Regions from separate parts of the Streptomyces sp. NPDC096046 genome, predicted to be linked through region 2. Evidence: riboswitches for the same ligand, from Rfam matches in the RefSeq annotation. Region 2 holds a riboswitch; the other holds the start of a gene.
The links. Region 2 has a riboswitch for cobalamin ahead of ABTX62_RS17970 (cobalamin biosynthesis protein). Riboswitches for the same ligand answer to the same signal wherever they lie in the genome.
Positions count from the first base shown of each region.

Region 1 (5,477 bases), on a different contig from region 2:
GCGAGCGCGAGCCGCTGCCCTTCCGAGAGGTCCCGGGGGTGGGTGTCGTCGGTGACGCCGGGAAGGAGCTCGCTGACCAGGGCACGGCAGGTGCCGGGTGTTGCTCCCGCGTCCTGGTCGGCCGCCGTGCACTCGGCGGCGACGGTGTCGGCGTAGAGCAGGTCGCGGGGTTCCTGGGGGACGAGGCCGACCTTGCGCACGAGGTCCTTGGGGACTGTGCGGTGAGGGGTGGCTTCGCCGAGTCGGACGGTTCCGGAGGTGGGGGTGATGAGGCCGACCAGGGAGTTGAGGAGGGTGGATTTTCCGGCGCCGTTGCGGCCCATGAGGGCGATGGTCTCACCGGGGGTGATGGTGAGGTCGATGTGGCGTAGGGCCTGGACGCGGGAGCGGGTCACCGAGAGGGCTCGGACTTCGCCCAGGGGGGTGGGGCGCGGGGTGGGGGGTGCGGAACGCCGGCGGGTGCGGGGTGTCCGTGGCTGGTCGCCCGGTTCCCCGCGTCCCTCGGGGGCGTTCTCCAGCCGTCGCTTCAGCTCTCCCGCCCTGCGGCGGGCGTCACGGACCGTCAGCGGCAACGGGGACCAGCCCGCCAGGCGGCCCAGCGCCACCACCGGCGGGTACACCGGGGACACGGCCATCACCTCGGCCGGGCGGCCCACCACGGGGGCGACCCCCGGGCTCGGCAGCAGCACGACCTGGTCGGCGTACTGGATGACGCGTTCCAGGCGGTGCTCGGCCATGAGGACCGTCGTGCCGAGGTCGTGCACGAGCCGCTGGAGGACGGCCAGCACCTCCTCGGCGGCCGCCGGGTCCAGCGCGGAGGTCGGCTCGTCCAGGACGAGGACGCCCGGGTGCGGGGTGAGGACCGAGCCGATCGCGACGCGCTGCTGTTGCCCGCCGGAGAGCGTGGCGATCGGGCGGTCGCGCAGGCCGGCGAGGCCCAGCAGGTCGAGGGTCTCCTCGACACGGCGGCGCATCACCTCCGGGGCGAGGCCCAGCGACTCCATGCCGTAGGCGAGTTCGTCCTCGACGGTGTCGGTGACGAAGTGGGAGAGCGGGTCCTGGCCCACCGTGCCCACGACGTCGGCCAGTTCGCGCGGTTTGTGCGTGCGGGTGTCGCGGCCGGCGACCGTGACCCGGCCGCGCAGGGTGCCACCGGTGAAGTGCGGGACGAGCCCGCTGACCGCGCCCAGGACGGTGGACTTGCCCACGCCGGACGGACCGGCCAGCAGGACCAGTTCGCCCTCCGGGACCTCGAAGTCGATGCCCCGCACGGTGGGTTCGGCGGCTCCGTCGTACGTCACGGAGACATCCTCGAAGCGGATCACGACGGCTCCCTCGGATCGGGGGCGACGACAGCGGGCAGCAGGCCGAGGAGTACGGCAGCGGCCGGCCACAGGGGCAGGGTGGGGGCGACCAGGGGCACCACGCCGGGGTGCAGCGCCGCGGGGTCGAGGGACGCGGCGAGGGCGAGCAGGGCCGCGACCGCCACGCCGGACGCCACGACAAGCCCCGCGCGCACGTCCCAGCGGTCCGGGCGGTAACGGGTGCGAGGCGAGCGGCGTCCGCCGAGCTTGAGCCCCGCGAGGGCGGCGGCGACACCCGCGAGGAGCACGGGGAAGCCGTAGCCGGCGCCGTCGGCCGTGAGGAGGCCGTACGTGCCCGCGCAGACGCCCAGCAGCCCGCCGAGGGTGAGCGCGGCGGTGGTACGGCGGACGGCGGGCGGGACCTGCGCGGTACGGCCGTAGCCGCGGGCGTCCATCGCGGCGGCGAGGGCGACGGAACGCTCCAGCGCGCCCTCCAGGACCGGGAGGCCCACCTGCACCAGGCCCCGGATGCCCTGGTCCGGGCGGCCGCGCAGCCGGCGGGCGGCCCGCAGACGCCGGACGTCGGCGATGAGGTTCGGGGCGAGGGTGAGGGCGACGACGACCGCGACACCCACCTCGTACAGGGCGCCCGGGAGGGACTTGAGGAGGCGGGAGGGGTTGGCGAGGGCGTTCGCGGCGCCGACGCAGATGAGGAGGGTGGCCAGCCTCAGACCGTCGTACAGGGCGAAGGTGAGGGCCTCCGCGGTCACCTCGCCGCCGAGGCGGATGCCCTGGGCCCAGGCGGGGAGGGGGAGTTCGGGGAGGGTGAGGAGAGTGTGCGTGCCGGGGATCGGCGAGCCGAGGACGGTCGCGAAGAGCAGTCGGATGAGGATCACGGCGAGGGCGAGTTTGACGAAGGCGCCGTAGGAGCGGGACCAGGGGGTGTCGGGGCGGCGGGTCGCCACGACGTAGGCGGAGACCACGACGAGGAGGGCGAGGAGCAGGGGGTTGGTGGTGCGGGTGGCCGCGGTGCCGAGGGAAAGGGACCAGAGCCACCAGGCACCGGGGTGCAGTTGAGCCCGGTGCCGGTGCCGGGTGCCGCTACCCACGCCGTCGTACCTGCCAGGTCGCCGCCCCGCCCAGGAGCACCACCAGCGCGACGCCCGCGACCAGACCCAGGGACGGCCCGCCGTCCGACGGGGAGTCCCTCCCCGCTGCGGGCTTCTGTTGCCGCTGCTTCGGGGAGACCTGTTCGCCGCAGCCCTTCTCCGGATAGCCCGAGATCGCGCACAGCAGGGCGTTGGTGTCGTAGCGCAGCGGCTTGGCCACCACGGCCAGGGCCTCGGCCGTCGTCGCGTCGGGGGAGACCCGGGCGCAGGCCGTGCGGGCGGGGGGCGGGGACGCGCCCCCGGGGGCGTCCGACGGTGTGCCGAAGTCGATGACCAGGGCCACTCGCTTCCTGCCGTCCCGCGCGGGCGTCTTCGCGCAGATCGTCGCGAAGTCGGCGGTGCCGCGCGGCCGGACCGCGCTCGCGGAGTCCTCGCTCACCGCGAAGCGGAAGCCCTGGACGTCGCCGTCGGAGGGGCGGACCAGGGACGGGCCCTGGGTGGCGTAGACCCAGCGGCCGGCGTCGCGCTCCCAGAACGACCAGTACCGGTACCCGGCGGCCTGCGCCTGGCCCGCTCCCGCACACAGCAGGAGCGAGGCCAGCAGGAGCAGAACGGCCCGGCGGATCACAGCTGCCGCTGCTTCTTGCGGCCGGTGAACAGGAAGCCGATGCCGATCCCGGCGACGAGGCAGACGCCGACGTACCACCAGACCCCGAAGAAGCCGTCCGAGCCGGAGTCCTTCTCGTCGTCCGAGGCCTTGGTCTTCCCGTCCGTCCGCGGGGCCGGGCCCGTCGCGTTGAGCTGCTTCACGAGGTCCGCGCCGCCGAAGTCGCGGGGGTCCGTGCCCGTCGCGTGGGCGGCGAAGATCAGCTGGGCGTAGGCGGCCGGACCGCTCTGCGAGGCCCAGGAGGCGGAGTTCTCCTCCAGCCACCGCACGGACTTCTCCGCCTGCCCGGCGTCCCCCCGTGCGGCGAGCGCGACGACCGCGTCGGCGGTGTTGCCGAAGTCGGGCTGGGGCTCGGCACCCGCCAGGGCGGACATGAGGTGGTGGCCGTCCTCGGCGAGGGCGGCGGTGAGATAGCCCGCGCCGTTCGCCGCCGCCTGCTCGGGCGTGGTGGCCTTCTCGCAGGTCGCGTCGGACTTCTTGCCGGGCTTGACGACCATGCCCCGGCCCAGCGCCCCGAGTACACCGGCCGCCGTGGCGTCGGCGTTGGCGGCGAGCCTGCCCTTCTTGTCCGGCTGGAACGCGAACGCGCCGTCGCCGTCACCGCCGCAGGGCAGCGCGAGCTTCAGCAGGGCGTCGTAGGGCGATTCGCCGTCCTTCTCGACCCGGTCCGGCTTCTCGCCCGCGGCGGCGAGCGCCCCTATGACGACCGACGTCGAGTTGGTGTCGCTGGCCCCGCCGGGCGCGTAGCCCCAGCCGCCGTCCTCGTTCTGCACGGACTTCAGCCAGCCGACGGCCTTGCCGGTGACGTCGTCGTGCCCGCCGAGTGCGGCGAGGGCCTGCACGGCGGCGGACGTGGCGTTGGTGTCGAGCATGGTCTTGGCGTCGCACGCGGTGGCGGGGTCGGGGCGGTACGAGGCGAAGGAGCCGTTCTCGCACTGCTGGCGCACCAGCCACCGCACGGACTTCGCGGCCGGCTTCACCCCCACCGTGTCCTGCGCGAGCAGCGCGAGCGACTGGCGCCAGACGCCGTCGAACTTCGGGTCCGAGTCGCCGTACAGGGCGGAGGGGAACGCCTGGGACGGCGACGGGGACGGGGCGGCGGCGGCCGGGGGTGCGGCGCCGATCACGGCGACGGCGGCCAGGACCGCGGCGCTGCGGCGGACGTTCATGATCGGCGGGTGCCTCTCCCTGTGGGGGAGCCGGGCAGCACGGGACACCCCGGCGGCTCGGCTCCGTATACCTCGACGGTGCCGCGCACCGGCGGTCTGCCGGGCACGTGAGCCGGTCACGAACCGTACGGGGCGATCCGGCTCACCGCCTCGGCGACGGTTTACGGTTGCGGGTCAGCGCCGGAATTGCACCGGCTTCCCCCCGTACGGTGTGATGACGACCCGCTTACTGTACCCGCACGTAGGAATCGGGCCGAGGGGGCCTGGTGGAGGGGCCTCGCCCCGCGCTGCGGGGGTCCGGGCCATGCGGTGGGCCGTGCCCCCGGGACGACCGGGACCTCGGCCTGCGCGGTGGCTCGGTCTGGTGTCGGCCGGTGTGCCGGGGGGCCGTGACGTCGTGCGCGGCGACGGAGGCGCCGGCGTGGGGGTCTCGCCCCGCGCTGCGGGTCGGTATCGGCTCCCTCTCCGCACCAGCCGGTGCCACACTCACCGCCCTTCTCGCCGGCCCGCCGCCACTCACGCGACCGGCCCCGGGCGAGGCCGCGCGGGCGGGATACCGGCCCGGAGACGTGCCGAGCGGCGACGAACTCCTGCGCGCTGCCCAGGAGTTGATCCTCCTCAGGGCGCGGACCGGCTAACGTGGGGTTCCCCGACCTCACACGCCAGGAGCGTCCATGACCGACCAGGTGGAGAACGCCGAGCAGGAGCCGTTCCCCAAGATCGACACCTCGGTACCGCACTCGGCCCGGATCTGGAACTACTGGCTGGGCGGCAGGGACAACTACGAGGTCGACCGGGTGGCCGGTGACGCGTTCCGCGAGATCTTCCCCGGCATCGAGACCGGGGCCCGCGCCGCCCGCTACTTCCTCGCCCGGGCCGTGCGCCACCTGGCCGGCGAGGAGGGCATCCGCCAGTTCCTGGACATCGGCACCGGGCTGCCCAACGTGGACAACACCCATCAGATCGCCCAGCGGGTGGCCCCGGAGAGCCGGATCGTCTACGTCGACAACGACCCGCTGGTGCTGGCCCATGCCCGTGCCCTGCTGACCAGTACGACGGAAGGCGTCACCAACTACGTCGACGCGGACCTGCGCGAGCCGGACACGATCGTCCGGGAAGCCGGGAAGACCCTCGACTTCGACCGGCCCGTCGCCCTCATGCTGATGGGCATCCTGGGCCACATCGAGGACCACGCCGAGGCCCGCTCGATCGTGCGCCGGCTGGTGGA
Region 1 is NZ_JBEOSZ010000068.1:22,794-28,270, forward strand. Features, by position in the region: gene ABTX62_RS34995 (ABC transporter ATP-binding protein) at 1-1,325, opposite strand, end outside; gene ABTX62_RS35000 (CbiQ family ECF transporter T component) at 1,322-2,413, opposite strand; gene ABTX62_RS35005 (SCO2322 family protein) at 2,406-3,041, opposite strand; gene ABTX62_RS35010 (SCO2321 family membrane protein) at 3,038-4,249, opposite strand; adenosylcobalamin-variant (AdoCbl-variant) riboswitch at 4,372-4,460, opposite strand; gene ABTX62_RS35015 (SAM-dependent methyltransferase) at 4,924-5,477, shown strand, end outside.
Region 1: linked by a shared signal. The riboswitch ahead of ABTX62_RS35010 (SCO2321 family membrane protein) and the one ahead of ABTX62_RS17970 (cobalamin biosynthesis protein) in region 2 are both predicted to bind cobalamin.

Region 2 (5,477 bases):
CCGTCGAAGTCGCCAACACGATCTCCAAGGGCCTCGTCGACGAGGCCGGCATCCGTCCCGAGGTCATCTTCGCCGCCTTGGTCGGCGCGATCCTCTGGAACCTGCTGACCTGGCTGGTCGGTCTGCCTTCCAGCTCCTCCCACGCCCTCATGGGCGGCCTGATCGGCGCCACGATCGCCTCGGCGGGCGTCGGCGCGGTGCACGGCGACGTGCTGGTCACCAAGGTGCTCATCCCGGCGATCGCCGCCCCGCTGGTCGCGGGCGTCGCGGCGATGCTCGCCACACGGCTGACCTACTCCCTCGGCAGCAAGGCCGACGACAAGGCGTCCAAGAAGGGCTACCGGGCCGGCCAGATCGCCTCCGCGGGCCTGGTCTCCCTGGCCCACGGCACCAACGACGCCCAGAAGACGATGGGTGTCATCACCCTCGCCCTGGTCGCCGGCGGCGCCGTCGCCCCCGACTCCGACCCGCCCATGTGGGTCATCCTCTCGGCGGGTCTCGCCATCGCGCTCGGCACGTACCTGGGTGGCTGGCGCATCATCCGCACCATGGGCAAGGGACTGACCGACCTCCAGCCGCAGCAGGGCTTCGCCGCCCAGACCTCCGCGGCCACGGTCATCCTGGCCTCCTCGCACCTCGGCTTCTCCCTCTCCACGACGCACTCCGTGTCCGGTTCGGTCATGGGCGCGGGACTCGGCCGCAAGGGCGGAGTGGTGCGCTGGTCCACCGCGACGCGGATGTTCGTCGCCTGGGGCCTGACGCTGCCGGCGGCCGCCCTGGTGGCCGCCCTCGCCGAGTACGTCACCGGCTTCGGCAACTGGGGCACCGCCGTGGTGGCCGTCTTCCTCATCGCCTCCAGCGCGGCGATCTGGAAGCTGTCGCGGCGTGAGGTCGTCGACCACACGAACGTCAACGACACCGACGCGGCGGAGCCGGCCGGTGTGGTGACCGCGGCGATGGCCGCGGTGACGCCGCCGCCCGCGGGCGGCACGGTCGCCGAGGAGCCGGTCCACCCGTTCCCGGCCCAGGCCACCGCCGAACGGACGCCGACCACGACCACGACGGTCTGACCCCGCCCACCGGTTACAAGGAAGAGTCTCCGATATGAAGATCGACTGGGCGGCCCTCGGCTCCGTCTTCGGTGTCAGCCTCGTGGCCACCGTGGCCCTCGTCGGCCTGTTCACCCTCGGCATCACCGGCCTGTCGCGCCGCGAGCGCGCGGTGGCGCAGGGCGGGTCCGCCGGGCTCGCGGTCACGGGAGCGTACACGTGCTTCGCGGCGTGCGCGGCGGCCGTGGGCTACGGGATCTACCTGATCGTGGCCTGACGGCCCGACACACCTCGTGTCCGCCGGGCGGTGCGGGACTTCGGTCCCGCGCCGCCCGGTCGTCGTGTGCGGGAAGGGGCCGGTGTGGGGTTCTCCACACTCTCCCCTCGCAGGTCAACGGCAAGTTGACGGGGGTTGCCGGCCGTGGTGGACTGCCGGGGCCAGTACGGCGGCAGGAGAGGAAGCCGGTGAGATTCCGGCGCGGTCCCGCCACTGTCACCGGGGTGACGATCCCCGGGAGCCAGGAACTCTCGCCGCCGGTCTCGTCGAACCAGGGCGTGGACACCCTGAGTGAGGACACGTATCGCCATGCGCGGCTGCCGATCCCGTTCCAGCACCCCACCTCCGCCTGCCCTTCCGGCCGGCTGAGCCCATGGGTGCCGGTCGCGTCTTCGCGTACGGCGCCGCCGCCGGTCTGATCGGTGACCTGCTGCTCGGTGATCCTCGCCGAGGGCATCCGGTCGCCGCGTTCGGACGGGCCGCGGGCGCCGTGGAACGGGTGTTGTGGCGGGACCACCGCGGGTGGGGCGCGCTGCACACCGCCGTGTGCACCTCGGGGGCCGTCGCCCTCGGTTCCGTCGCCGCGCGTGCCGTGCGGACCTCCTCCGTCACCTCCGTCGCGCTGACGGGTGCCGCCACCTGGGCCGTCGTCGGGGGGACTTCGCTCGCCCGGGAGGCGCGTGCCGTCGGGCGTGCCCTGGAGGCCGGTGACGTCGAGACGGCCCGGGCCCGGCTGCCGCGTCTGTGCGGGCGGGACCCGCAGGCCCTCGACGCCGACGGGATCGCCCGGGCCGTGGTCGAGTCGGTCGCCGAGAACACCTCCGACGCGGTGGTGGGGGCCCTGGTGTGGGGAGCCGTCGGCGGGGTGCCGGGGCTGCTCGGGTTCCGGGCCGTCAACACCCTGGACGCGATGGTCGGACACAAATCCGCCCGCTACCGGCGGTACGGGTGGGCCTCCGCGCGGCTGGACGATGTCGCGGGCTGGCCGGGAGCGCGGCTGACCGCGGTCCTCGCGGCCCTGGCCGGGCCGGACCCCCGGGGCGCCGTGCGGGCCTGGCGGGCCGACGCGGCGAAGCATCCGAGCCCCAACGCCGGTCCGGTGGAGGCCTCTTTCGCGGGGGCTCTCGGGGTGCGGCTGGGCGGGACGCTCTCGTACGGCGGGCGGGTGGAGCACCGGCCCGTGCTGAACACGCAAGGGCGTGCCGTCGGCACGCGCGATGTCGAACGGGCCGTGCGGCTGTCGCGGCGCGTCACCTGGCTCGCGCTCGGGGTGTGCTCCGGCGCGCGGTTGCTCAAGAGGGGGAAATGACGTGAGCGGTGGTCTTCTCGTCGCCGGTACCACCTCCGACGCGGGCAAGAGCGTCGTGACCGCCGGGATCTGCCGGTGGCTGGTGCGGCAGGGCGTCAAGGTCGCGCCCTTCAAGGCGCAGAACATGTCCCTGAACTCCTTCGTGACGAAGGAGGGGGCCGAGATCGGGCGGGCGCAGGCCATGCAGGCGCAGGCCTGCCGCATCGAGCCGACCGCGCTGATGAATCCCGTGCTGCTCAAGCCCGGGGGTGAGCAGAGCAGTCAGGTCGTGCTGCTGGGCAAGCCGGTCGGGGAGATGAGTGCGCGCGGGTACCACGGCGGGCGGCAGCGGAGACTGCTCGGGACGGTGCTGGACTGCCTGGAGCAGTTGCGGGGCACGTATGACGCGGTGATCTGTGAGGGGGCCGGTTCTCCCGCCGAGATCAACCTGCGGCGGACGGACATCGTGAACATGGGGATCGCCCGGAACGCCGGGCTGCCCGTGCTCGTCGTCGGCGACATCGACCGGGGTGGGGTGTTCGCCTCGTTCTTCGGGACGGTGGCGCTGCTGTCGCCCGAGGACCAGCGTTGCGTCGCCGGGTTCCTCGTCAACAAGTTCCGCGGGGACGTCTCCCTGCTGGAGCCGGGTCTGGACATGCTGCGCGACCTGACCGGGCGGCGTACGTACGGCGTACTGCCGTTCCGCCACGGCCTCGGGATCGACGAGGAGGACGGGATGGGGGTCCCCCCTGCTCGAGCGGAGTCGAGAGCTTGGGGGAGGGTTTCACTGCGGGGAGCGGTGCGGGAGTCCCTGGTCGCCCCGCCGGTCGGCGAGGACGTGCTGCGCGTCGCGGTCTGCGCCGTGCCGCTCATGTCCAACTTCACCGATGTGGACGCGCTGGCGGCCGAACCGGGCGTCGTGGTGCGGTTCGTGGACCGGCCGGAGGAACTGTCCGACGCCGACCTCGTCATCGTGCCCGGCACCCGCGGGACGGTCCTCGCGCTGGAGTGGCTGCGCGAGCGCGGCCTCGCCGACGCGCTGGCCCGCAGGGCCGCCGAACAGCGGCCCGTCCTCGGCGTCTGCGGCGGTTTCCAGATCCTCGGCGAGCACATCGAGGACGACGTCGAGAGCCGCCGGGGGCATGTCGACGGGCTCGGGATCCTGCCCGTGCGGGTGCGGTTCGCCCGCGAGAAGACCCTCACCCGGCCTGCGGGCGAGGCCCTCGGCGAGCGGGTGGAGGGCTACGAGATCCATCACGGCGTCGCCGACGTCACCGGAGGAGTCCCCTTCCTGGACGGCTGCCGGGTCGGCCAGACCTGGGGCACCCACTGGCACGGCTCACTGGAGTCGGACGGTTTCCGGCGGGCCTTTCTGCGGGAGGTGGCGGCCGCCGCGGGCCGCCGCTTCGTGCCCGCGCCGGACACCTCGTTCGCCGCTCTGCGCGAGGAGCAGCTCGACCGGCTCGGCGACCTGATCGAACAGCACGCGGACACGGACGCGCTGTGGCGGCTCATCGAGTCCGGCGCGCCGCAAGGACTGCCCTTCATTCCACCGGGAGCGCCCGCATGAGCACAGTGTTGTTGTTGTCGACCGCCGACACGGACCTGCTGGCGGCCCGGGCCGCCTCCGGTGCCGACTACCGGATCGGCAACCCCACCCGCGTGGACGTCCGGGAGGAGCTTCCGGCCCTGCTGGACGGCGCCGGCATCGCCGTCGTCCGGCTGCTCGGCGGCAAGCGGGCCTGGGAGGACGGGCTCGCCGCCCTGAAGGCCTCCGGCATCCCCACCGTGCTGCTGGGCGGGGAGGCCGTGCCGGACGCGGAGTTGATGGCCGAGTCGTCCGTCCCGGCCGGTGTCGTGGCCGAGGCGCTGAAGTACCTCGTGGAGGGCGGGCCGGACAACCTCACCGAACTCGCCCGGTTCCTCTCGGACACCGTGCTGCTGACGGGCGAGGGGTTCGTCGAGCCGCGCAAGATGCCGGAGTACAGCGTGCACGGCCGGCGCTCCCGGGTGGAGGGCCGGCCGACCGTCGGCGTGCTCTTCTACCGTGCCCACCACCTGAGCGGCAACACCGCCTTCGTCGACACCCTGTGCGACGCGATCGAGGCGCGGGGCGCCAACGCGCTGCCCGTGTACTGCGGTTCGCTGCGCGGCGCGGACCCGGGGCTGTACGAGATCCTCGGGCGGGCGGACACCCTGGTCGCGACCGTGCTCGCCGCCGGCGGCACCCACGCCTCGCAGGCCTCGGCCGGCGGTGACGAGGAGGCGTGGGACATCGGCGCCCTCGCCGAGCTGAACATCCCCGTGCTGCAGGGCCTCTGCCTGACGTCCTCACGGCAGGCCTGGGCGGAGTCGGACGCCGCCCTCTCCCCCATGGACGCCGCGATGCAGGTGGCCATCCCGGAGTTCGACGGGCGGCTGATCACCGTGCCGTTCTCCTTCAAGGAGCAGGGCCCGGACGACGTGCCCGTGTACGTCGCCGACCCGGAGCGGGCCGCGCGCGTCGCCGGCATCGCCGTACGGCACGCGCGACTGCGGCACAAGGAGAACGCCGAGAAGAAGCTCGCGCTGGTCTTCACCGCGTACCCGACCAAGCACTCCCGGGTCGGCAACGCGGTCGGACTCGACACCCCGGCCTCGGCGGTGCGGGTGCTGGACGCGCTGCGGGACGCCGGGTACGTCGTCGAGGGACATCCGGACGAGGGTGACGAGCTGATCCACCGGCTCATCAACGCCGGCGGGCACGACGTGGAGTGGCTGACGGAGGAGCAGCTGGCCGCCGCGCCCGCACGGGTGCCGCTGGCCGACTACCGGGCGTGGTTCGAGAAGCTCGACCCGGAGCTGAAGGACGCCATGACCGAGG
Region 2 is NZ_JBEOSZ010000018.1:60,868-66,344, forward strand. Features, by position in the region: gene ABTX62_RS17960 (inorganic phosphate transporter) at 1-1,070, shown strand, start outside; gene ABTX62_RS17965 (hypothetical protein) at 1,105-1,326, shown strand; cobalamin riboswitch at 1,480-1,599, shown strand; gene ABTX62_RS17970 (cobalamin biosynthesis protein) at 1,700-2,635, shown strand; gene ABTX62_RS17975 (cobyric acid synthase) at 2,637-4,184, shown strand; gene cobN (cobaltochelatase subunit CobN) at 4,181-5,477, shown strand, end outside.